Regions from separate parts of the Lysinibacillus sp. BS3 genome, predicted to be linked through region 1. Evidence: riboswitches for the same ligand, from Rfam matches in the RefSeq annotation. Region 1 holds a riboswitch; each other region holds the start of a gene.

Region 1 (7,443 bases):
GGAGCCACGGCCCGTTGGTCAAGTGGTTAAGACACCGCCCTTTCACGGCGGTAACACGGGTTCGAATCCCGTACGGGTCATCAAGCATGTAGCACAGATGTGTGTTACATGCTTTTTTCTATTCTCCTGTTCTTTAAACGATAAAAGATAATGCAATAGCAAAAAAAGACCTATTGGCAAGGTGAGGGACTGAATTTAATTCCCCTAGCATCTTTCTATGGGCATCCTATAAGCCGTTTCACCTACCACGTACACTTCCATGGTCAATACTTTTGTGAAGGCTGCTTGACGACTTCTCTAGTATAGCGATACAGGCGAAATCCTGGCCAGAGAATTTGTGAAACTGGTTCTGCTCTATGCGAAAGCGAAGCAATAGCAGCAAGTAAGTAGCCCAGAACGAATAGCTTTTTCACCATTTACAAATATTCTATTGATTTCTTTGTTCTACAACCCCCTGAAAAAGGCTACATGACTACTGTAGCCTTTTTATAATAATTAAAATCTTTCTCCCTTACATTCTCTTACGAAAGAGAGTCTATAGAGTAAATATGAACAAACTATTTCATATATAAAATATGTATGTTTTTTCAATTACTATTTTCATGGTGCTTGTTGTTTTGTTCCTCTAATATGAGGATAAGTGGAGGAATCGATATGAATATACAGGAGATACAGCAATTTTTAAGTCTATATCAGACAGAACAAAATGAATCAGAACTTTGGTTAAAGAATAGATTACAGGCAGTTAAGGATGCAGGTGAATATCACCCAACAACAGAGGAGCTAGTTTTTGGCGCACGTGTGGCATGGCGAAATAGCAATAAGTGTATTGGACGTCTATTTTGGCAGTCACTGCATGTGGTAGATGCACGTGATGTTTTAGATGAAAAGGCTATTTTTCAAAAATTACTAGAACATATTGATTATGCGACAAATCATGGGAAAATTCGTCCAACTATAACAGTGTTTGCTTCAGATAGAGTACGGATTTGGAATCATCAACTAATTCGTTATGCAGGCTATGAAACAGATGCAGGCATTATTGGAGATTCACAGTCCATTAAATTTACAAAAGTGTGTGAGTCGTTAGGATGGAGAGGTAAAGGAACTGATTTTGATGTATTACCACTCGTTATACAGGTGGATAATCGTGCTCCTCAAATGTTTGTAATTCCTGAAGAAAATATAGTAGAGGTCTCAATCCGTCATCCAGAGTCAATCGATGTGGAGAAATTAGGAATGAAGTGGTATGCCGTACCTATTATTTCGAGTATGCGTTTTCAAATGGCTGGAATTGATTTTCAAGCAGCTCCATTTAACGGCTGGTATATGGGAACAGAGATTGGTGCACGAAATTTAGCAGATCATGATCGTTATAATATGTTACCTGCAATTGCAGAGATTTTTAATCTTGATACAACCAAACATGCGTCTCTTTGGCGTGATCGTGCTTTAGTAGAACTTAATATTGCTGTTCTTCACTCATTTAAAGAAGATGGTGTGAGCATTGTTGATCATCATACAGCAGCTCAGCAGTTTAAATTGTTTGAGGAGGCAGAAAAATCAACAGGAAGAGAAGTTACAGGCAACTGGACATGGTTAATCCCACCACTTTCCCCTGCCACAACTCATATATTCCATAAACCCTATGTAAATATTTATCATACACCAAATTATTTTTATCAAAAACCATGCTATTAGTGTAAAAGAATTGTTTACTTTCGATACTTTTGATGAGAGAGGGCTTACTATGTTAGATCAGCAAATTCCCAATATCCCATGGAGACAATTGACGACACCTTATGGTAGAGGTACAGCCATTCCTAAGCTGATAGAACAGGAGCAATACACACAGCTAGCTGAATTAATTGAACATCAAGGAACACTGTGGCAGGTGACACCATGGGTTTTGCTTGTCTTGCTAAAAAAGCTTACTCGTAAAAAATTAGAGGTTGTCTCCTTACCAGAGGTACAGTTATATTTAGCTGTGGCACATGCTATTACCAAGGATTATCTCGACCCAGTCAATACTGTTAAAAATATGCAGGAGCTATTAGACGTCAACTATTTGTGGATAGAAAATGAGGATAATGATGAGCAGGAGTGGGAGAAAGAAACGCCAAAGGGCTATGAGGAGCAAGCTTTTGTAGGCTATTACTATTATAGTTATATGCTTTTACAAGAGGCTGTTCCTATTTTTTCTACTATAACAGCTCGTAATAATGAAGCATCAGAATGCCTTGCTGAATTGCTAACATTACTCCGCAATCCGACAATTATGTAATGTTTAAACACTATAGAAATAGAGCAGATGGAGGAATCTAATCCACCTGCTTTATTTAATTTTAATGCACATATTCATCCTTAGAGGCTCTCATTGAGCAAAAGAAGAGTAACATTGCTACAACGACAAAGAGCCATCCCGCAATATTCCAGCCGCCAAATAAATCATGCAAGTAGCCAAAAAGAATAGGACCAATTGCGGCAAATAAATAACCCAAAGATTGCGCAAAGCCTGATAAATCTGCTGCTTCAAATGCAGTACGAGTACGGAGAGTGAAGAACATCATTGCTAGGGCGAATGAAGAACCACCTGCTAACCCTAGAAGAACCATCCACAGTACCCCAAGACTTGTCCATTCCATGACAACTCCAACAAATCCTACTAAATAGAAGGATGTAAACATCAATACAAGTGGGCGTTGAGAAGTCATTTTACCGGCAATAATAGGCACTGCTAAGGCCATTGGTACTTGTGAGAATTGCATGATTGAAAACATCCAGCCAGCTTTATCAGGGGCTAAACCTTGAGCAATATAGATCTCAGGTATCCAAGCTGCTGTTGTGTAGAATAATAAAGATTGTAAACCCATTGCCCCTGTGACAGCCCAAGTAACAGGTGATTTCCATAAAGGTGTACTGGTCTTCTTAGATGTAGTAACTGGTTCCGGTTTATTTGATTTTAGTTGAGGTATCCAAATTAAGATTGTAATTAGAACGAGTATGAGTGCAATGGAAAGTGCACCTTGCCAGCCTAACGATGAATTAGCTATCGGATAGCTAATACCAGCACCAAGGCCTGCAGTAAAATTCATGGACATGGTGAAAAAGGCCATTAATAAACCCACATGATAGGGAAATTTTAATTTCAATAATCCTGGAATTAGTACATTTCCAAAAGAAATGGCTACGCCAATTAACACAGTACCCAATAGAAGTAATTCTGTAGTACCAAGTGAACGAAGGACAATTCCTAAGGCCAAGAGAAAAGTTGATAAAAATAATGTTAGCTCAAGCCCTAGTTTGCGTGCTACAACTGGTGCAAATGGAGATATAACAGCAAAAGCCAGCAATGGTATCGTTGTTAGAAAGCCTGCCAATACATTAGATATTCCAAGATCTTCACGGATAAAGGATATAATTGGGCCAACAACAGTTAGTGGCATTCGTAATGTAGAGGCTATAAAGATAACTCCAAAGACTAAAAGTAAGGTTGTTCCTTTCCAGCTAATTTTTTTACTTGGAAAACTAGTGGAATGATCATTTGTAGTCAAAATAAAATCCCCCCTAATAATAACCATTCTAATTGAACTACTATAACACTTTATCACACTATTAAAAATAGTAGAAGATTCATAAAATACAGAACATTTATGGTTGTATTGAAATGTCTATGGTCTTATGTTAGTATAATAAACATCATAAATTTAATAATTATATGCCTCATGTTTGTATTGAGGTAGAGGTCGCGATATTTATAAGTATGCTAATTGAAATGACAAGCATTGATGAAATTAGTTGAAAGGAAATATTGCCGAAGTGTGAGGGGACTTGAAAACCTCATGCTGGGGCTGTCTCCGAAAGGAACAGAACTGTCACGTTTGCACAACGTGTTGAGCTATCATGTAGGAAAAACTGAGGATTAATGTAGCCATCACAGTGTATATGTGATGGCATTTTTTTGCCTCATAAATAGGAAGGAAGCTATATCGTGAGTGAAATAAAAGTAAATCAGCTCGGACATAAAGCACCGAAGCTGAAAAAAGAATTAAAAAGCCGTCATATTACAATGATTTCTTTAGGCGGTACAATTGGTACGGGACTATTTTTAGCCAGTGGAGGAGCAATTGCTCAGGCAGGTCCTGGAGGAGCATTGCTTGCCTATGCTTTAATTGGTATTATGGTGTATTTTTTAATGACAAGCTTAGGGGAAATGGCTGCCTATATGCCATCCTCAGGTTCATTTAGTACGTATGCAACCAAATTTGTAGATCCTGCCTTGGGCTTTGCATTAGGCTGGAACTACTGGTATAACTGGGCAATCACCATTGCTGCCGAAATTGCTGCTGTGTCATTAATTATGAAATATTGGTTCCCAGATAGCTCATCAGCACTTTGGACAGTATTATTTATTGCTGTTGTATTGACGTTTAATTTACTATCCGTAAAAAGTTATGGTGAAAGTGAATATTGGTTTGCCATGATTAAAGTAGCAACGGTTATTGTTTTTATTATCATTAGCTTACTAATGATTTTTGGTATTTTAGGTGGGCAGGCTCCTGTAGGTTTCACTAATTTCTTTGTTAGTGATGGGCCATTCCATGGTGGCTTCCTTGCTACATTTGGTATTTTCCTAGCTGCAGGATTTTCATTCCAAGGGACAGAATTATTAGGAATTACAGCTGGTGAAACAGATGATCCTGGTAAAAATATTCCGAAGGCTGTTAAATCTGTATTTTGGCGTATTCTTTTGTTTTATATTTTAGCGATTGGTGCAATTGGGATGTTAATTCCATTTACAGACGAACGTTTATTATCAGAAGATATCGCAGTATCACCGTTTACACTAGTGTTTGACCGCCTAGGTATTGCCTTTGCTGCTTCATTAATGAATGCCATTATTTTAACGGCTATGCTGTCAGCAGGAAATTCAGGACTATATGCATCTTCTCGTATGTTATGGCAATTAGCAGTGGATGGACATGCACCTAAATTTTTTGCAAAGCTAAGTCGTAGAGGTATTCCGATTTATGCACTTATGGCAACATTAGCTGTAGGCTGTTTAGCATTTTTGGCATCCTTCTTTGGCGATGGAGTGGTTTATATCTGGCTATTAAATGCTTCTGGAATGTCTGGCTTTATTGCATGGCTAGGTATTGCGTTTAGTCATTATCGTTTCCGCCGAGCGTTTGATGCACAAGGCTTAGATCCAAAGTTATTACCTTATAAAGCCAAATTATATCCTTTTGGACCATTATTTGCTTTTACAGTTTGTATGATCGTAGTCATTGGACAAAATTACACAGCCTTTACAGGCGATAAGTTTGATTGGTACGGTATCCTTGTTTCGTATATTGGGATTCCATTATTTTTAGCATTATGGTTTGGCTATAAATTAAAGCACAAAACAAAAATGCTTCCACTTGAAGATTGTGATTTAAAAGTTGAAGATTAAATAATAGAGCTGTTCTATAAACCAAAGAGTGATGGTTTATGGAGCAGCTCTTTTTTCAACACTCATAAACAAATCTCTAATGATACATCATAAATATGGTAATGTAATATACATATGGAAATTGGGTTTGATAGGAGAGGTGCATCATAGTGCAAAAGCATATTTTACTTGTAGAAGACGATGAAGCCATTCGTGAAATGGTTGATAATTACTTAACGATGGAAGGTTTCCAGGTCACAACAGCGACTAATGGCGAAGAGGCATTACAAAATTGTTTGCAAAATATCTTTGATTTGGTCATCTTAGATATTATGATACCTAAATTAAATGGATTGGAAGTATTAAAGATTATTAGAGAGCAGGCAGCACTTCCTATCATTATTATGTCTGCAAAAGACAGTGATGTTGATAAAGCATTGGGCTTAGGATTAGGGGCAGATGATTATATTGCTAAACCCTTTTCTATGCTGGAATTTTCAGCACGTGTAAAGGCTGTTATCAGAAGAGCTACGAAATACTCTAGTCAAGCTGAACAAAAGCAAGAGGTACTCGAAATTGATAATTTAAAAATAGATATCGTTAATTTCTCAATAACAAAGAGCGGACAAGACATAAAGCTGACATCAAAGGAATTTTCCATTTTAAAATTGTTTGTGACAAATCGTCACAGAGTTTTTACCAAAGAGCAAATTTATCAGACGATATGGAAGGATGCCTATTATGGAGATGAAAATATTATAAATGTACATATCAGAAGACTCCGTGAAAAAATAGAAGATGATCCGTCACATCCTCACTATATTAAAACCCTATGGGGAATCGGCTATAAATTTGAAGGGTAAAAATATATGATATTTCTATTATTATTAATCATTGTATTGCTAATCGGCATTCTTATTTTTCAATGGAAAATCAAGAAGGAACAAGAACGTGCTATCCAATATATTCATCGAAAACTACACGTAATTGTGAATGAACAGACGTATGAAAAGATTCTAGTAACAACTACAAATTCAGAAATTCAACAGTTACTTATTACACTGAATACTTTGCTAGATCAACATCAAAAAATTCAGGCTACACATCGTAAAATGGAAAATTCCATGAAAAAGATGTTGGCCAATATTTCACATGATCTTAAAACGCCTTTAACCGTTGTACTTGGCTATATTGAAATGCTTCAACTTCAAAACGGGATTAGTGACGAGGAACAGCAACGTTTACTTACGGGTGTACATGCTAAAACATTAGAAGTATTAAAAATTATTCATACATTTTTTGACTTGGCAAAATTAGAGGCTGGGGACACAGATTATCCAATCACTAAAATCAATGTCAGTGAAATATGCCGAAAAAATGTTTTGTCTTTTTACGATTTGGTTACTTCATTGGGATTAGATATTAAAATTGATATCCCTGAAAGCTCCATATATGCACTTGGTAATGAAGAAGCATTAAATAGAGTGCTAAACAATCTACTGTCTAATGCTATTGCATATGGAGCAGATGGCAATGTAATTGGAATTACTATAAGAAACGATGAAGCCAATATTGATATTGATGTGTGGGATTGTGGCAAGGGCATTGATGAATACCATATCGATCGCGTTTTTGAAAGGATGTATACACTTGAGGATTCTCGAAATAAATCTTTCCAAGGTAGCGGTCTGGGACTAACGATTACAAAGCGGCTTGTAGAAATAATGAATGGCTCGATCCGTTTATCGAGTATTCCCTATGAAAAAACTATTTTTACGATTTCGTTAAAGCGAATGATGTATTGAATCCATTATGCTTGTAGAGCTTTAATGCTTTGCAGGCTTTTTTACTTAAGAAATTTGTAAGAATGCAGTAATAAAATAGAGAGTTTCATTTTTTATAATGAAACTAGTCACAATTGAGGGAGAGAATTACATGACATACATTGTAAAAACAAATCAGCTTACGAAAGTGTACGATGGAAAGGAAGTTGTTTCTGCTGTCAATAT
Region 2 (7,443 bases), 2.0 Mb from region 1:
AGCGCCGTTTCTTCTGCTTCTTTTTTCGAACGTTTTAACACTTTGATTTGGCCCACCGTGCAATTACTTATGACATTGTGGTTGTTAAATAAATTGAACTGCTGGAACACCATGCCTAAATGTGTGCGATATTCTTGAATATTGTGCTTTTCATCTAGGATGTCTTCCCCTTTATAAATAATTTGACCGCCACTTGGCGTTTCTAATAAATTTATGCAACGAAGCAATGTGGATTTACCAGAGCCAGAGGAGCCAATTAAACAAACTACCTCTCCTTTTTCCACTTGGAAATTCACATCTTTTAACACTTGGTTACGTCCAAATGATTTACTTAAATGCTCGATTTTAATGACTGCCATTTGTGCGTCCCCCTATACGGCTTCTTTTTGTTCTTTTTGATAGGCATCAGGACCATCTAGACGTTTTTCAACATACAGAAGGATGCGAGATGCGGTAAATGTCATGATGAAATAAAGAACACATGCAACGAAGAATGATTCGAAATAACGGAAGTTGTTACCCGAAATTGATTTTGTTTGGAAGAATAATTCCGTTACTCCAATGACATTTAATACGGCTGTATCTTTAATATTCATGATTAATTGGTTACCTGTCGCTGGTAAAACATTACGCGCTACTTGTGGTAAGACAACATGAAGCATAATTTGGAAGTGATTCATGCCAATTGCTGATGCTGCCTCGTATTGACCATTATCAATGGATACAATACCGCCACGAACAATTTCTGCCATATAGGCCCCTGTATTGAGGGAAACGACTAAAATACCTGCTGTAATAAAGTGCATATCGATACCGAATGCGATATCTAATCCGTAGTAGACAACCATAGCTTGTACAATCATTGGTGTACCACGGAAAAATTCAACATAGCATGTTAGTATAAAATTAATGAGCTTTAAGCTATAAAATTTCACACCTTTTTTACGAACTGGAATCGTATGCATAATTCCGATGAAAAATCCGATAAATGCACCAATAATTGTACTAATACTCGAAATCAGTAACGTATAATACGCACCTCGTAAAAACATTTGCCAGTTGTTTTCAATAATTGAAAGTATCCATTCAAGACTCATGATGTTCCTCCTAACAATGTCATCTTGCTCGCTTATTTCTTTTGTGTCCTAGCTCTTTCTACCATTCTATGATTTGTCACGCTAGGACATTATCATTATGTAGAGAGGTTCTCATTTTGATAATGATGAAATGATCATGCACGGACTAATTGCTAGTCCGTGCCATGTCATTATTGTGCTGCGGGTTGTTGAGAAATAGCTTCTTCCATAATCGCTTGACGATCATCTTCTGAAATGCCTTTTAGGATTTCATTGATTTTTTCACGATTTGCATCATCTTTACGTAAGCCTACAGCAATTGAAGTATTTGATAGGTCTGTATCAAAGCCTTCTTCAAATGCTACATATGTGAATTTATCGTTGGCAGCAGAAGCGGAAATGCCCTCTGGACGTTCAGCTACATAGCCATCAATTTTACCTGCTTCTAACGCCACACGCATTGCTGGGAAGCTCTCCATTGCTGTTTGCTTTTCTACGCCTTTAATTTGATCGATAACTGTGTAGTTTGATGTATTTAATTGTGATGTAATTTTAGCACCTGAGAAGTCTTGAATCGATTTTGCGCCTTCATATTTGCTACCTTTTTTAATAACCATAACAAAATCAGAAGTATAATAGTTTTCTGTAAAATCAATTGTTTTCTTACGTTCTTCTGTTGGTGACATACCTGCAATAATTGCATCAATTTTGTTTGATTGTAGCGCTGGAACTAAACCGTCCCACTCCATTTTAACAATGACTAACTCTTTGCCTAGACCTTCAGCGATTTTCTTTGCCATTTGTACATCATAGCCACCTGCATACTCTGCATTATCCGCAATTTTCACTGCACCATTTGCATCGTCTTGCTGTGTCCAGTTGAACGGTGGGTAGCCAGCCTCCATTCCAATTCGGAATTCACCGCCACCTTCTTCTTTGTCAGTTCCAGCATCACTTGAACCGCCCTCTTTTTTGTCACTTGTGCCACATGCAGCTAGCACAATTGCCGTCATGATAGAGATCATTACTAACAACCATTTTCTTTTCATGAAAAACTCCCCTTTTCTGTAAAAAAATAAGACAACTGTACTAAAAAAGACCTAAGTTTATTGAACTTAGGTCTTACCTTTTATGACAGTTGCCCAAATCCTCACTATAATTTCCATGTTTCCGAGATAGCACAACCTAGTAAATCTGGAAATCCATTTACTAGGACAGTCCTGCACTTATTCACTGCAGACCCAGTATAAAAGTACGAGCTCCTTTTATACTTCGGCGATATTTCCTTCTTCATTGCGTCTTCGCTTGCTTTTACTCAACAATGAACTAATAAATACCGCGCCTCTACCTCACTGGTAACAATTCGTGAGGTTTGTTTATTTAATTGATATTTAGATACTACTATAAAACTAATATGTTCGTCAAGACGATTTTAACATTTTTCTGACTAATGACAATATTAGGATATTGTGCGTTCTGCTTCCACTTTAAATCGTTGAACTTTTGTTGATATTTCTGAAAATTACAACAAATATTTATTATAGAGTATGTTCTACATATGAGAAAAGTTGCGTTTTTTTCTTTCTTTGCTCCTCTAAACGATGTAACATTCGTACTCTTTCAAGCATAGAATCGGTCAATACCTTTCGTCATACAAAAAAACCCTGCTGAACAGTGTTCGCAGGGTTTAATGGGATTATGAATTTAATAATAAATCTTCAGGATTTTCGATTAATTCTTTAACTGTTTTTAAGAATCCTACAGAATCTTTACCATCGATGATACGGTGATCGTATGAAAGTGCTACATACATCATTGGACGGATTTGAACTTCACCATTTACTGCAACTGGACGGTTTACAATTGAGTGCATACCTAAAATACCAGCTTGTGTACCGTTCATAATTGGTGTTGACATTAATGAACCGAATACACCACCATTTGTGATTGTGAATGATCCACCAGCCATGTCATTTAAGCCTAATTTTTTATCACGAGCTTTTGTCGCTAAGTTAGCAATATCTTTTTCGATTTCTGCAAAGTTTTTGCTATTAGCATCGCGTACAACTGGTACGACTAAACCTTCTTCAGTCGATACAGCAATACCGATATCAAAGAAGTTATTTAAATGAATCTCATCGCCAGAGATTTGAGCGTTTACGTATGGGTATTTTTTCAGTGCTGCAACAACAGCTTTAGTGAAGAATGACATGAAACCAAGTTTGATGTCGTTTGCTTTTACAAACTCTTCTTGTTTACGTTTACGAAGTGCCATGATGTTTGTCATGTCAATTTCGTTGAATGTTGTTAACATTGCTGTTGATTGTTTAACTTCTAATAAACGTTTTGCAATTGTTTGGCGACGACGGCTCATTTTTTCAATTGTTACACGGTCAGAATTAGCTGCTGGTGTGAATACTACTGGGCCACCTGAAGTTGCTACGGATGTAGGTGCTGCTGCTACAGCTGGTGCTGTACCATGAGCTGCTACATCTTGTACACGTACACGTCCTTGTGGATCTACTGGAGATACCGCTGCAAGGTCAATACCTTTTTCACGTGCAAGACGACGTGCTGCTGGAGATGCAACTACACGCTCACCAGAAGTTTCTTCTACTACTGGAGCTGCTGCAACTGGTGCAGGTGCTGCTTGTGGCGCTGCTGGTGCAGGTGCTGCCTCAGTTGGTGCTGCCGCTGCTGGAGCTGCTGCTGCTGGAGCTGCTGCTGCGCCTTCGCCTGCTTCTACTACTGCGATAACTTGACCAACTAGTACAGTATCGCCTTCTTCAGCTAAAATTTGTGTTAATACACCTGCTTCTTCAGAAATGATCTCAGCGTTTACTTTATCTGTTTCAAGTTCAACGATGAATTCACCTTTTTCAACGCGATCGCCCACTTTTTTTACCCACTGTGCGATACTACCTTCTGTAATCGATTCTGCTAATTCAGGGACTTTAATTTCAGCCACTTTCATTTCCTCCTTTGATTAACGTGCATGACGCACATAGAAGGGCTACTGCTTAAGGGCAAGTAGCCCGGTTTCAAAAATTGATATATGTTATTTAACCTTTACTGGCTCAGCAACCGCTTCTTCAATAAGAGCTGCTTGTGCTGCTTTATGAGAATCTGCATCCCCTTCAGAAGTTGAGCTCATTGCAGGACGGCCTACATAGCGAAGTTTTTTACCTTCTGAAAGTTCATATAATGTTTCTAATGCATAATTCCATGAGCCTTGGTTTTTAGGTTCTTCTTGTACCCAAACAATCTCTTTTGCATTAGGATACTTAGCAATGATACCAGCAACTTGCTCTTTTGGGAATGGGTAAAGTTGTTCTACACGAATAATGTGTAGGTGATCGAAGCCTTCGCCGTCTTTCACGCGCTCTGCTAAGTCGATCATCACTTTACCTGTACCTAAAACGATACGCTCTACAGCTTCTGGTTTAGCCCCTAAGCCTGGTTGTTCAATCACTTCTTGGAATGAACCATTTGCTAATTGCTCAGCATTCGCCGCAGCTAATGGGTGACGTAATAATGATTTTGGTGATACGACTACAAGTGGACGTACTCCTTCTGTACCTAATAATGCTGCTTGACGGCGTAATAAGTGGTAGTAGTTTCCTGCATTTGAACAGTTCGCTACAAACCAGTTATTTTCAGCTGACATTTGTAAATAGCGTTCCATACGGCTTGAAGAGTGCTCTGGACCTTGACCTTCATAACCATGAGGTAAAAGGATAACTAGACCAGATTTTTGACCCCATTTTGAGCGTGCCCCTGAAATAAAGTTATCAAACATCACTTGTGCCATATTCGCAAAGTCACCGAATTGTGCTTCCCATACTGTTAGTACATGGCTATTTTCTAGGTTGTAACCATACTCAAAGCCTACCACCCCAGCTTCAGTCAGTGGAGAGTTGTATACTGTAAAGGATGCGTTCGCACCAGAAATATGGTGTAGTGGTGTGAAGACATTGCCATTGTTTTTATCATGCAGTACTAAGTGACGTTGAGAGAATGTACCACGTTGTGCATCTTGACCTGTAAAGCGTACTGGTGTTCCATCTTGAATAATCGTTGCATACGCTAAAGTTTCAGCATGACCCCAGTCAACTTTTGCAGACGCATAAGCATCACGGCGTTTTTCTAAGATTTTACCAAGCTTTTTCTGTGGTTCGAAGTTTTCTTCAAACACTAAAAGCTCTTCATTGATTTTTTCTAAACGTTCCGCACCTACTGCTGTATCAATTTGTGGGAACTCTACTTTTAATTCTTCTGGCATTTCTAAATGATGATGATCATCTTTTTCTGCCATTTCTTTGACGTGGTCATAGGCTGCTTGCATTTCTGCATAGATAGCTGTATCTAGTGCAGCTACATCATCAGCAGTTACAAGACCTTCTGCCACTAATTGTGCACCATATAATGCACGCACTGTTTCATGTTTAGACACTAATTTGTATGTTTCTGGGTTTGTCACTGTTGGGTCATCTGTTTCATTATGACCATGGCGACGGTAACCTACTAAGTCCACAATAATGTCTTTGCCAAATGTTTGACGGTAGTTTGCCGCAAAACGTCCAACTTGCACTACTGCCTCTGGGCTATCTGCGTTGACATGGATTACTGGTACTTCATAGCCTTTTGCAGGATCAGAAGAATACACAGAAGAACGAGAATCATAATGTTCTGTTGTGAATCCAATCATATTGTTTGCGATAATATGGATTGTTCCCCCTGTTGTAAAGCCTTCTGTTTTAGCGAAGTTTAACACTTCTGTTACAATCCCTTGACCTGGGAATGCAGCATCACCGTGTACAAGAATGCCTAAGCCCTTTGTACGGTCAAAAATAGGTTGCCCTGGTTTAGATGTATCATCTTGTGTTGCACGAGTAGCACCAAGTACTACTGGATTGCCCACTTCTAAGTGAGATGGGTTGTAAGCCAATTTCACATTCATACCGGATTCACGGTTGTAAGAAGCACCCATGTGATATTTCACATCACCTGTCCAACCTTTTGTAATTTCAAGGCGGCCATGCTCTGGCATAAATAAATCATTGGAAACATGTGCAAAATCAGAGAACATCATGTCATAAGGTTTATTTAAAATGTGTGTTAAAACGTTTAAGCGACCACGGTGTGCCATACCAATACGTACGTTTTCCACATTTTTTGCTTCTGCCGTTTTAATAATTTCATCAAATAGAACGATTTGCGTATCTAAGCCCTCACCAGAGAAACGCTTTTGTCCTACAAAAGTTTTATGAATAAATTTCTCGAAATTTTCAACGCGAGTTAAACGATCTAATAAGGCTTTCTTCTCATCCGCAGATAATGCTTGTTTGAATGAGCCTGATTCGATTTGCGCTTGAATCCAATCACGTTCTTCAGTAGCTACTACGTGACCATATTCAAATGCTACTTTATCTGTATAAATAGCTTTTAAATAGTCGATTGCATCCTTACCATTTTTCACGTTTGCTGGCACATCTTTGAAGAAGATTGCTGCAGGAATTTCAGCTAAATCTGCAGCGCTTAAGTTGAACGCGCTTTCTTCAATTTGAGCTGTTTGTAGTTCACGGTTTTTCAGAGGATAGATATCTGCTGCTAAATGACCGCGTGAACGAATTGCATCTGCTAGTTTTACAGCGGCTAACACTTTTTTGTAATCGCCAGCAGGAGCCGCTGCTGTATGACTAGCTACAGCTACTTCACCTTCTACTACTACTGGTGCACCAAATTGTTGGAATAAAGAAACTAACTCCGGTTCTACTTCTTCAGGAGACTGTAAGAATAAGTCGTATTGCTCCATCACATATCCTAGGTTAGGACCAGAGAAAGCTGACCATGGAGAACTTACAGTTGTAACGTTGTTCGACATGAAAAATGACCTCCAAATTTTGCCTTTCGGCAGTTCCATTAATTAAATTGCAATTAATTATATAATATTTAGCCGTTCTTTAAAAGAATGTTTCTCACTACTTTTCCATATTTTAAAGAACGTTTTTTCCATCTCAATCTTACTACTCTTCACAAAAAATACAACTCTTTTTAGCAAATTAAGCAATTTTTTTCGCAAAGGATAGAATAATGAAATAAAGCGTGTATTTTTCTTAATATTTTAGCGGGATTTTCAGCGAGAAAACGGTTCCAATATTAACCTCACTCTTGACTTCTACTGTGGCATTGTATTTTTCAAGTAACATCTTCGAAATACTAAGCCCTAAGCCTGTTCCACCAATTTGGCGATTTCTTGCTTCATCCACTCGATAAAAACGATCAAAGATAAACGGAATATTGTCTTGTGCTATTCCTATACCATTATCAGTAATTTCTAAACATGCATAATTTCCAGCAACAGAAA
Region 3 (7,443 bases), 1.6 Mb from region 1:
TGATTTTCTAATGGGATCACTTGGTTATACTGTGTTATTTATTTGGTTAATTATTGCGATTGCACATTTAAAATCACGTAAAAAACAAGCAGAGCACACAAGTGCCTATGAAGTAAAATGGTTCCCTTATACGACTTGGATAGCTATATTGGCGTTAAGTGCGATTCTCATCGGAATTATTTTCACCACATCTATTATTGTGACAGGCATTACGTTAGCTATTTACCTTTTTATTACGTTAACCTATGTATTGAAGGGTCGTTATCAAGTCAATTAATGACTGTGTATTGATTTTTCGACACAGATTTGCATAAAAAATACATTGTAGGCAGATTGTTCGCTCAAGTGAATTTATCCATGCTATACTACAAGCATAGTAAGTTTAAGGAGGATTTCAAATGGCAATTGTACATGCAACAGATGCTACGTTCCAGGACGATATTAAAGAAGGGTTAGTACTAGTAGACTTTTGGGCTGCTTGGTGCGGACCATGTAAAATGATTGGGCCAGTTCTTGAAGAAATGGACGCAGCAGGTAGTGCGGCTAAAATTGTAAAAGTTGACGTTGACAATAACCAAGGTACTGCAGCTCAGTATCAAATTATGTCAATCCCATCTTTACTATTATTTAAAGATGGAGAATTAGTTGACAAAACAGTAGGCTTCCAACCAAAAGAAGCTTTAGAAGCATTTATCGCAAAACATGCGTAATGAATGAAGTTCACAAAGCCGAGCCATCAATTGATGTGTTCGGCTTTTTTTCGTTATATAATAAAGAAAATAACTAACATTATTCTAATGAGGGGAATTTTTACTTAGGGGGGGCAGGTAGGTAATGAACGATTTAATAAAGCGAAAACTGGATATTTTACCAGATCAACCTGGCTGCTATTTGATGAAGGATCGACAAGGGACTATCATTTATGTCGGTAAAGCAAAAGTTCTAAAAAACCGTGTACGTTCTTATTTTACGGGAACACATGAAGGGAAAACGCAAAGGCTTGTAGGTGAAATAGAAGATTTTGAGTATATTGTAACGTCATCAAATATTGAAGCACTTATTTTAGAGCTGAATCTCATCAAATTACATGATCCAAAATATAATGTCATGTTAACGGATGATAAGACCTATCCATATTTAAAAATTACGAATGAAAAACATCCTCGTCTGATTACGACACGGAAGGTAAAAAAGGATAAGGCAAAATATTTTGGTCCTTATCCGAATGCCTATGCAGCAAGTGAAACGAAAAAGCTATTGGATCGATTGTATCCGCTGCGCAAATGTGTACAATTACCTTCCAAGGTTTGCTTGTACTATCACATGGGTCAATGCTTAGCACCTTGTGTGAAGGAAATTGATGGTCAGGTTTATCAAGAAATGATTGAGGATATGACGAAGTTTCTAAATGGTGGTGTGGAGGCAGTCAAAAAAGAGCTTGAAGTTAAAATGCTAGCAGCTGCAGAAAACCTAGAATTTGAGCGAGCGAAGGAATTCCGAGACCAAATTGCCCATATTGATACGGTTATGCAGAAACAAAAAATAGTTTCAAGTGATACTACAAATCGAGATGTATTTGGCTATGCTGTTGAAAAAGGATGGATGTGTGTTCAGGTTTTCTTTGTGCGTCAAGGAAAGCTGATTGAGCGCGATGTCTCAATTTTTCCCATCTATCAAGATGCAGAGGAAGAATTTTTAACATTTGTTGGGCGCTTTTATGAAAAGCCAGAGCATATTAAGCCAAAAGAAATTTTTATTCCACAAGCCATTGATGCAGCTATCTTAACAGAATTATTAGAAATTAAAGTGCTCACACCGAAAAGAGGTCAAAAGAAGGAATTGGTTGAATTAGCTACCAAAAATGCTGAAATTGCTGTGGCAGCTAAATTCCAGCTAATAGAGCGTCAGGAAGAACGTACGATTGGTGCTTGTGAGGCACTTGGTGAAGCAATGGGTATTAGTTCACCTTTACGAATTGAAGCTTTTGATAATAGTCATATGCATGGAACGGATGCAGTGTCTGCTATGGTTGTTTTCATTGATGGGAAGCCTGCGAAAAAGGAGTACCGAAAATATAAAACGCGTACAGCAGCCAAGCATGATGATTACGGTGCAATGCAGGAGGTTATACGTCGTCGCTATATACGTGTTTTAAAGGAAGGACTACCATTACCAGATTTAGTCTTAATTGATGGTGGTAAGGGACAAATGGAAGTAGCCCGTGAAGTACTAGAAGATGAGCTTGGTCTTGTTATACCGATTGCTGGTTTAGCCAAGGATGATAAGCATAATACATCTCAGCTCTTGTTTGGTGATCCACCAGAAGTGATTAGCTTAAAACGTACAAGTGATGGCTTTTATTTATTACAACGAATTCAAGACGAAGTCCATCGCTTTGCTATTACCTTCTTGCGTCAACAGCATGAGAAGCATGCCATTCAATCTGTATTAGATCATATTGAAGGGGTAGGACCAAAACGAAAGCAACAGCTGCTTAAACATTTCGGTTCAGTCAAAAAAATTCGAGAGGCGAGCGAGCTAGCATTACAGGAGGCTGGGATGCCCGCTAATTTAGCAAGCCAAATTTTTAGCTATTTTCAGCAACAATCATTGTCAAAGGAATAGGCATGTGCTATGGTTATAAATAACATTGTTTTCAATGTTATGGAGAGCCAACTGCGTGACTAGTTTGTTTACGCTAAGGCTTAATGAATTGAATACATTCACTTTAAAGTGATGATAGAGGTGCAAGATTCAAGAGTAACACGATGGAGGATGGACAAGTCCAGAGATATTGTGTGAAAGGGGAGCTTGCCGAAGTACAGTATTGTTGTTCCATTGCTGTACTGGTTTTGCATTTAAGAAATGTAAGACTGTCGATTCTAAACGTTTCGGAGAGCTATCACACATGCGCAAGTTACGATTATTGTACATGTTATAGGCAGCTTTCACGTTATGTGGAGGCTGCCTTTTAGTTTTCTAGAAACGGTTTTACCCCCCATAATTTGGTGAAATACATGAACTGGAAGGGAGAACGAAAGAAATGGCTAAAATCGTGATGAAGTTTGGAGGAGCTGCATTAGCTTCTTCTGAACAAATCCAAGAGGCTGCTAGGAAAGCGATTGCTGAAAAGGACAAAGGATTGGATGTAGTAGTGGTCGTTGCAGCAATGGGACACACTGCGAAAGAGATGAAAATGATGGTACACCAACTAACTGACGATGTGTCGAAAAGAGAATTAGATGCAGTTTTGTCAACTGGCTCTCAATTATCTAGTGCTTTATTTGCCATCGCTTTGCAGGAAGCAGGCTATGAGGCTGTGTCTCTAACTGGATGGCAAGCTGGTATACATACGGATGGTATGTATCGACAGGCTCGTATCGACTATATAGATATTAGTCGTATGGAAGAACATTTTGCACAGGGACAAATTGTGGTTATTGCTGGAGAACAAGGGATTGACGAAGTGCACAATATCACCACGCTTGGGAAAGGTGGAGCTGAAACAACTGCTGTTGCACTTGCCATAGCGTTGGAAGCGGAGAGAGTAGATATGTATACAAATGTGGACGGTGTTTATACAGCAGATCCACGATATGTTCCCAATGCCCAAAAGCTTCAAGAAATTTCCTATGATGAAATGTTGGAATTATCGAATTTAGGGTCTCATATCATACATCCTCGTGCGGTGGAGTTAGCGAAGAAATTTCAAATGCCTGTTATTATACGTTCAAGTTTAATAGAATCAGTAGGCACTTTATTGAAGGAGGAAGTGGAAATGGAAAAAAATTTAGTCGTTCGTGGTGTTGCATTTGAATCAGATATTATTCGTTTAACAGTAGGGTATGATGCTTTTTCCAATGCTTCATTAGCAGATATATTTACGGTTCTTGCAGAGAACCGTATTAATGTAGATATTATTGTCCAAGCCATTATTGATGGGTTGAAGCCAACTGTATCGTTTTCCATTTTAAAAGAGGAATTTGCGGAAGCATTACGTGTTTTAGAGGATAGTAAATTATCACTTGGATTTAGTTTTGCTGACTTCGAAATTGGACTAGCAAAAGTTTCTATTATTGGTTCAGGCATGGCTTCTAATCCAGGCGTTGCTGCTCGTATGTTTGATCGGTTACGTCGTGAAAATATCCCTGTAAAAATGGTTAGTACTTCTGAAATAAAAGTGTCCGTTGTTGTACCACAGGATGATATGATCCAAGCAGCTAATGCTCTCCATGATGAGTTTAATTTAGAGCAAGCACTTTACATATAATAATAGAAGAAACAGCATTTTATGTAATTGACCGAAATAAAAGGAAGAAAAAAGAAGGATTGTCATCCCATTCTTTAATGGGAAACAATCCTTTTTAATTATTCTGAGGGAATGGTATTCATAATACGTTCTTTAACGTCCCATTTGACTGTAAACATGACGTATTGTTGCTTTTCCCGTTTTTCATTATAGCATTCTGTCAGATAGCCTTTAGCTAGTTGAATTTGCTCTGCTATAAATCCTGCTTCAAGTTTAAAGCTGCGCTGCTTTATTTGAAGAATTTCAGGGTCATTTGTCAACTGGAAAATACGTCCATCTTTTGATTCCTTTATGAGTTCTAATGTACCCCAGCAGGCATCTGCGAAAAATGCGATAAGTTCATCTTGACTTTTACATGGGAACTTGCGAGCAAGCTCTTTACCTGCCCAATAAAGGACGTCATCTTCATGTTTACCGAGTATAGAAGATAGAATATGATCACGAATGATCTCATAGCCAAATGATGAGATTGTAGGAGATGGAGTGTTTAACATTGTTATCCTTCTTTCTTAGAATTTTCTTAAAATTTAACGGTAATAAAGTAATGATAGATTTTTCGAGAAAAAACGACGCATCATGTACTAGATTAGTTCTTTAATAAGCTCTATGAAAAACTCCGAGTTGCCTTGACGCTCGTAGCTCTTGAGAGTACAATAAACATGTCATAATATTGTACCATGATGAAATACACAGTCAATGAAGTATCATTTACAAAATGATGACTTCTTTTGTTGTGCTATTTTAAGTACTAAGGGGGGTAACAGTCTTGTCGAAAGATCGAGAGTTTTTATGGCGTCGCTTACATTCTCTACTTGGGATCATTCCAGTAGGTCTGTTTTTAACGATGCACCTGTTCATTAACTTTACAGCAACAGGCGGGGCAGAAAGTTACAACGATGCTACCGCAGTAATGGAAAAGATTCCATTCCTTATCCTAGTTGAATGGATTGTCATCTATATTCCATTAATGTTCCACGCATTCTATGGTGTCTACATTGCATTCACTGCTACACCAAACACAGGACGTTTCAGCACGTACCGTAACTGGATGTTCTCTTTACAACGTTTTACTGGTGTATTCTTAGTGATATTTATTGCATGGCATATTTTCCAAACTCGTATTCAAAAAGCACTTGGCACACACGTTGATTACGACATGATGGCGAATATTGTTGCTAATCCATTCATGCTTGGATTCTACATTGTTGGTATTTTATCAGCAACTTTCCACTTATCTAACGGTTTATGGGCATTCCTAGTAAGCTGGGGTATTACACAATCTCCTCAGTCTCAAAAGATCGCTACTTACGTAACAAACATTCTTTTCGTAATTCTAAGTGTAGTTGGTGTGGCTGCTATTTTAGCTTTCGTATAATTCAATAGAAGCTACGATAGAGCACATGCAATCATTGCAATTTTTTAAGAGGAGTGAGAAATAATCATGGCGAAAAGCAAAATAATTGTTGTCGGCGGTGGTCTTGCCGGTCTGATGGCAACGATTAAAGCAGCTGAAGTTGGTACTGAAGTTGATTTATTCTCATTAGTTCCTGTAAAACGCTCACACTCTGTTTGTGCGCAAGGCGGAATTAATGGTGCGGTAAATACTAAAGGTGAAGGGGATTCTCCATGGATCCACTTTGATGATACAGTTTATGGTGGGGACTTCCTAGCGAACCAACCACCAGTTAAAGGTATGTGTGATGCAGCACCTGGCATTATCCACTTAATGGACCGTATGGGTGTTATGTTCAACCGTACACCAGAAGGACTTTTAGATTTCCGTCGTTTTGGTGGTACTTTAATGCACCGTACAGCTTTCTCTGGTGCAACAACAGGTCAACAATTACTTTATGCGCTAGATGAGCAAGTTCGTTCTCATGAAGTAGCTGGTTTAGTAAATAAATATGAACACTGGGAATTCCTTGGTGTTATTATCGATGAAGACGGCGTTTGTCGTGGTATCGTAGCGCAAGATATGCGTACAGAAGAAATTAAATCATTCCGTGCAGACGCTGTTATTATGGCGACTGGTGGCCCTGGTATTATCTTCGGTAAAACAACAAACTCTGTTATTAACACAGGTTCTGCTGCATCTATCGTTTATCAACAAGGTGCTTCATATGCAAATGGTGAGTTCATTCAAATTCACCCAACAGCGATTCCTGGAGATGACAAAAACCGTCTAATGTCAGAATCAGCTCGTGGTGAAGGTGGTCGTATTTGGACTTACAAAGACGGTAAACCTTGGTACTTCCTAGAAGAGAAATACCCAGCTTATGGTAACTTAGTACCACGTGATATTGCGACACGTGAAATTTTCGACGTTTGTGTAAACCAAAAACTTGGTATCAATGGCGAAAACATGGTATACCTAGATCTTTCACATAAAGATCCACATGAATTGGACGTTAAACTTGGTGGTATCATCGAAATCTACGAAAAATTCGTAGGGGATGACCCACGTAAATTACCAATGAAAATTTTCCCAGCAGTTCACTATTCAATGGGTGGATTATGGGTTGACTACAATCAAATGACTGAAATTCCTGGTCTATTTGCAGCAGGTGAATGTGATTACTCTCAACATGGTGCAAACCGTCTTGGTGCAAACTCATTATTATCTGCTATCTACGGTGGTATGGTTGCAGGACCAAACGCAGTAGACTATGTAAAACACCTTAAAAAGCATGCTGAAGATCTTCCACAAGAGATTTACGATGCTCGTGTAAAAGAGGAACAAGCGAAATGGGATGCTATCATGAAAATGGAAGGCACAGAAAACGCTTACTTACTGCATAAAGAGCTTGGTGAAATGATGACTGCTACAATGACTGTAGTACGTTACAATGATCAGCTTGAAGATACATTGAAAAAACTTGATGAGCTTACTGAGCGTTGGAACAACATCAACATCAATGATACGCAAAAATGGAGCAATCAAGGCGCACACTTTACACGTCAGCTTAAAAATATGTTAGTGCTTGCAAAAGTAATGACAAAAGGTGCACTATTACGTAATGAATCTCGTGGTGCACACTATAAACCTGATTTCCCTAACCGTGATGATGAGAACTTCTTAAAAACAACAATGGCGAAGTTTGACCCAGCTACTGGTAATCCAATCATCACGTACC

What was found. Region 1 has a riboswitch for lysine ahead of AAJG31_RS12140 (amino acid permease). Riboswitches for the same ligand answer to the same signal wherever they lie in the genome.
Region 2: linked by a shared signal. The riboswitch ahead of AAJG31_RS02280 (transporter substrate-binding domain-containing protein) and the one ahead of AAJG31_RS12140 (amino acid permease) in region 1 are both predicted to bind lysine.
Region 3: linked by a shared signal. The riboswitch ahead of AAJG31_RS20055 (aspartate kinase) and the one ahead of AAJG31_RS12140 (amino acid permease) in region 1 are both predicted to bind lysine.

The regions. Positions count from the first base shown of each region.
Region 1 covers NZ_CP154860.1:2,466,662-2,474,104, reverse strand. The annotation lists tRNA gene AAJG31_RS12165 (tRNA-Asn) at 1-7, shown strand, start outside; tRNA gene AAJG31_RS12160 (tRNA-Glu) at 9-80, shown strand; gene AAJG31_RS12155 (nitric oxide synthase oxygenase) at 655-1,701, shown strand; gene AAJG31_RS12150 (hypothetical protein) at 1,751-2,284, shown strand; gene AAJG31_RS12145 (MFS transporter) at 2,346-3,554, opposite strand; lysine riboswitch at 3,733-3,909, shown strand; gene AAJG31_RS12140 (amino acid permease) at 3,992-5,455, shown strand; gene AAJG31_RS12135 (response regulator transcription factor) at 5,605-6,297, shown strand; gene AAJG31_RS12130 (sensor histidine kinase) at 6,304-7,239, shown strand; gene AAJG31_RS12125 (ABC transporter ATP-binding protein) at 7,370-7,443, shown strand, end outside.
Region 2 covers NZ_CP154860.1:444,838-452,280, forward strand. The annotation lists gene AAJG31_RS02270 (amino acid ABC transporter ATP-binding protein) at 1-359, opposite strand, end outside; gene AAJG31_RS02275 (amino acid ABC transporter permease) at 372-1,097, opposite strand; gene AAJG31_RS02280 (transporter substrate-binding domain-containing protein) at 1,268-2,125, opposite strand; lysine riboswitch at 2,245-2,431, opposite strand; gene odhB (2-oxoglutarate dehydrogenase complex dihydrolipoyllysine-residue succinyltransferase) at 2,773-4,044, opposite strand; gene AAJG31_RS02290 (2-oxoglutarate dehydrogenase E1 component) at 4,135-6,960, opposite strand; gene AAJG31_RS02295 (HAMP domain-containing histidine kinase) at 7,193-7,443, opposite strand, start outside.
Region 3 covers NZ_CP154860.1:4,045,850-4,053,292, forward strand. The annotation lists gene AAJG31_RS20040 (amino acid permease) at 1-277, shown strand, start outside; gene trxA (thioredoxin) at 399-710, shown strand; gene uvrC (excinuclease ABC subunit UvrC) at 835-2,625, shown strand; lysine riboswitch at 2,733-2,910, shown strand; gene AAJG31_RS20055 (aspartate kinase) at 3,044-4,270, shown strand; gene AAJG31_RS20060 (YslB family protein) at 4,369-4,803, opposite strand; gene AAJG31_RS20065 (succinate dehydrogenase cytochrome b558 subunit) at 5,076-5,684, shown strand; gene sdhA (succinate dehydrogenase flavoprotein subunit) at 5,751-7,443, shown strand, end outside.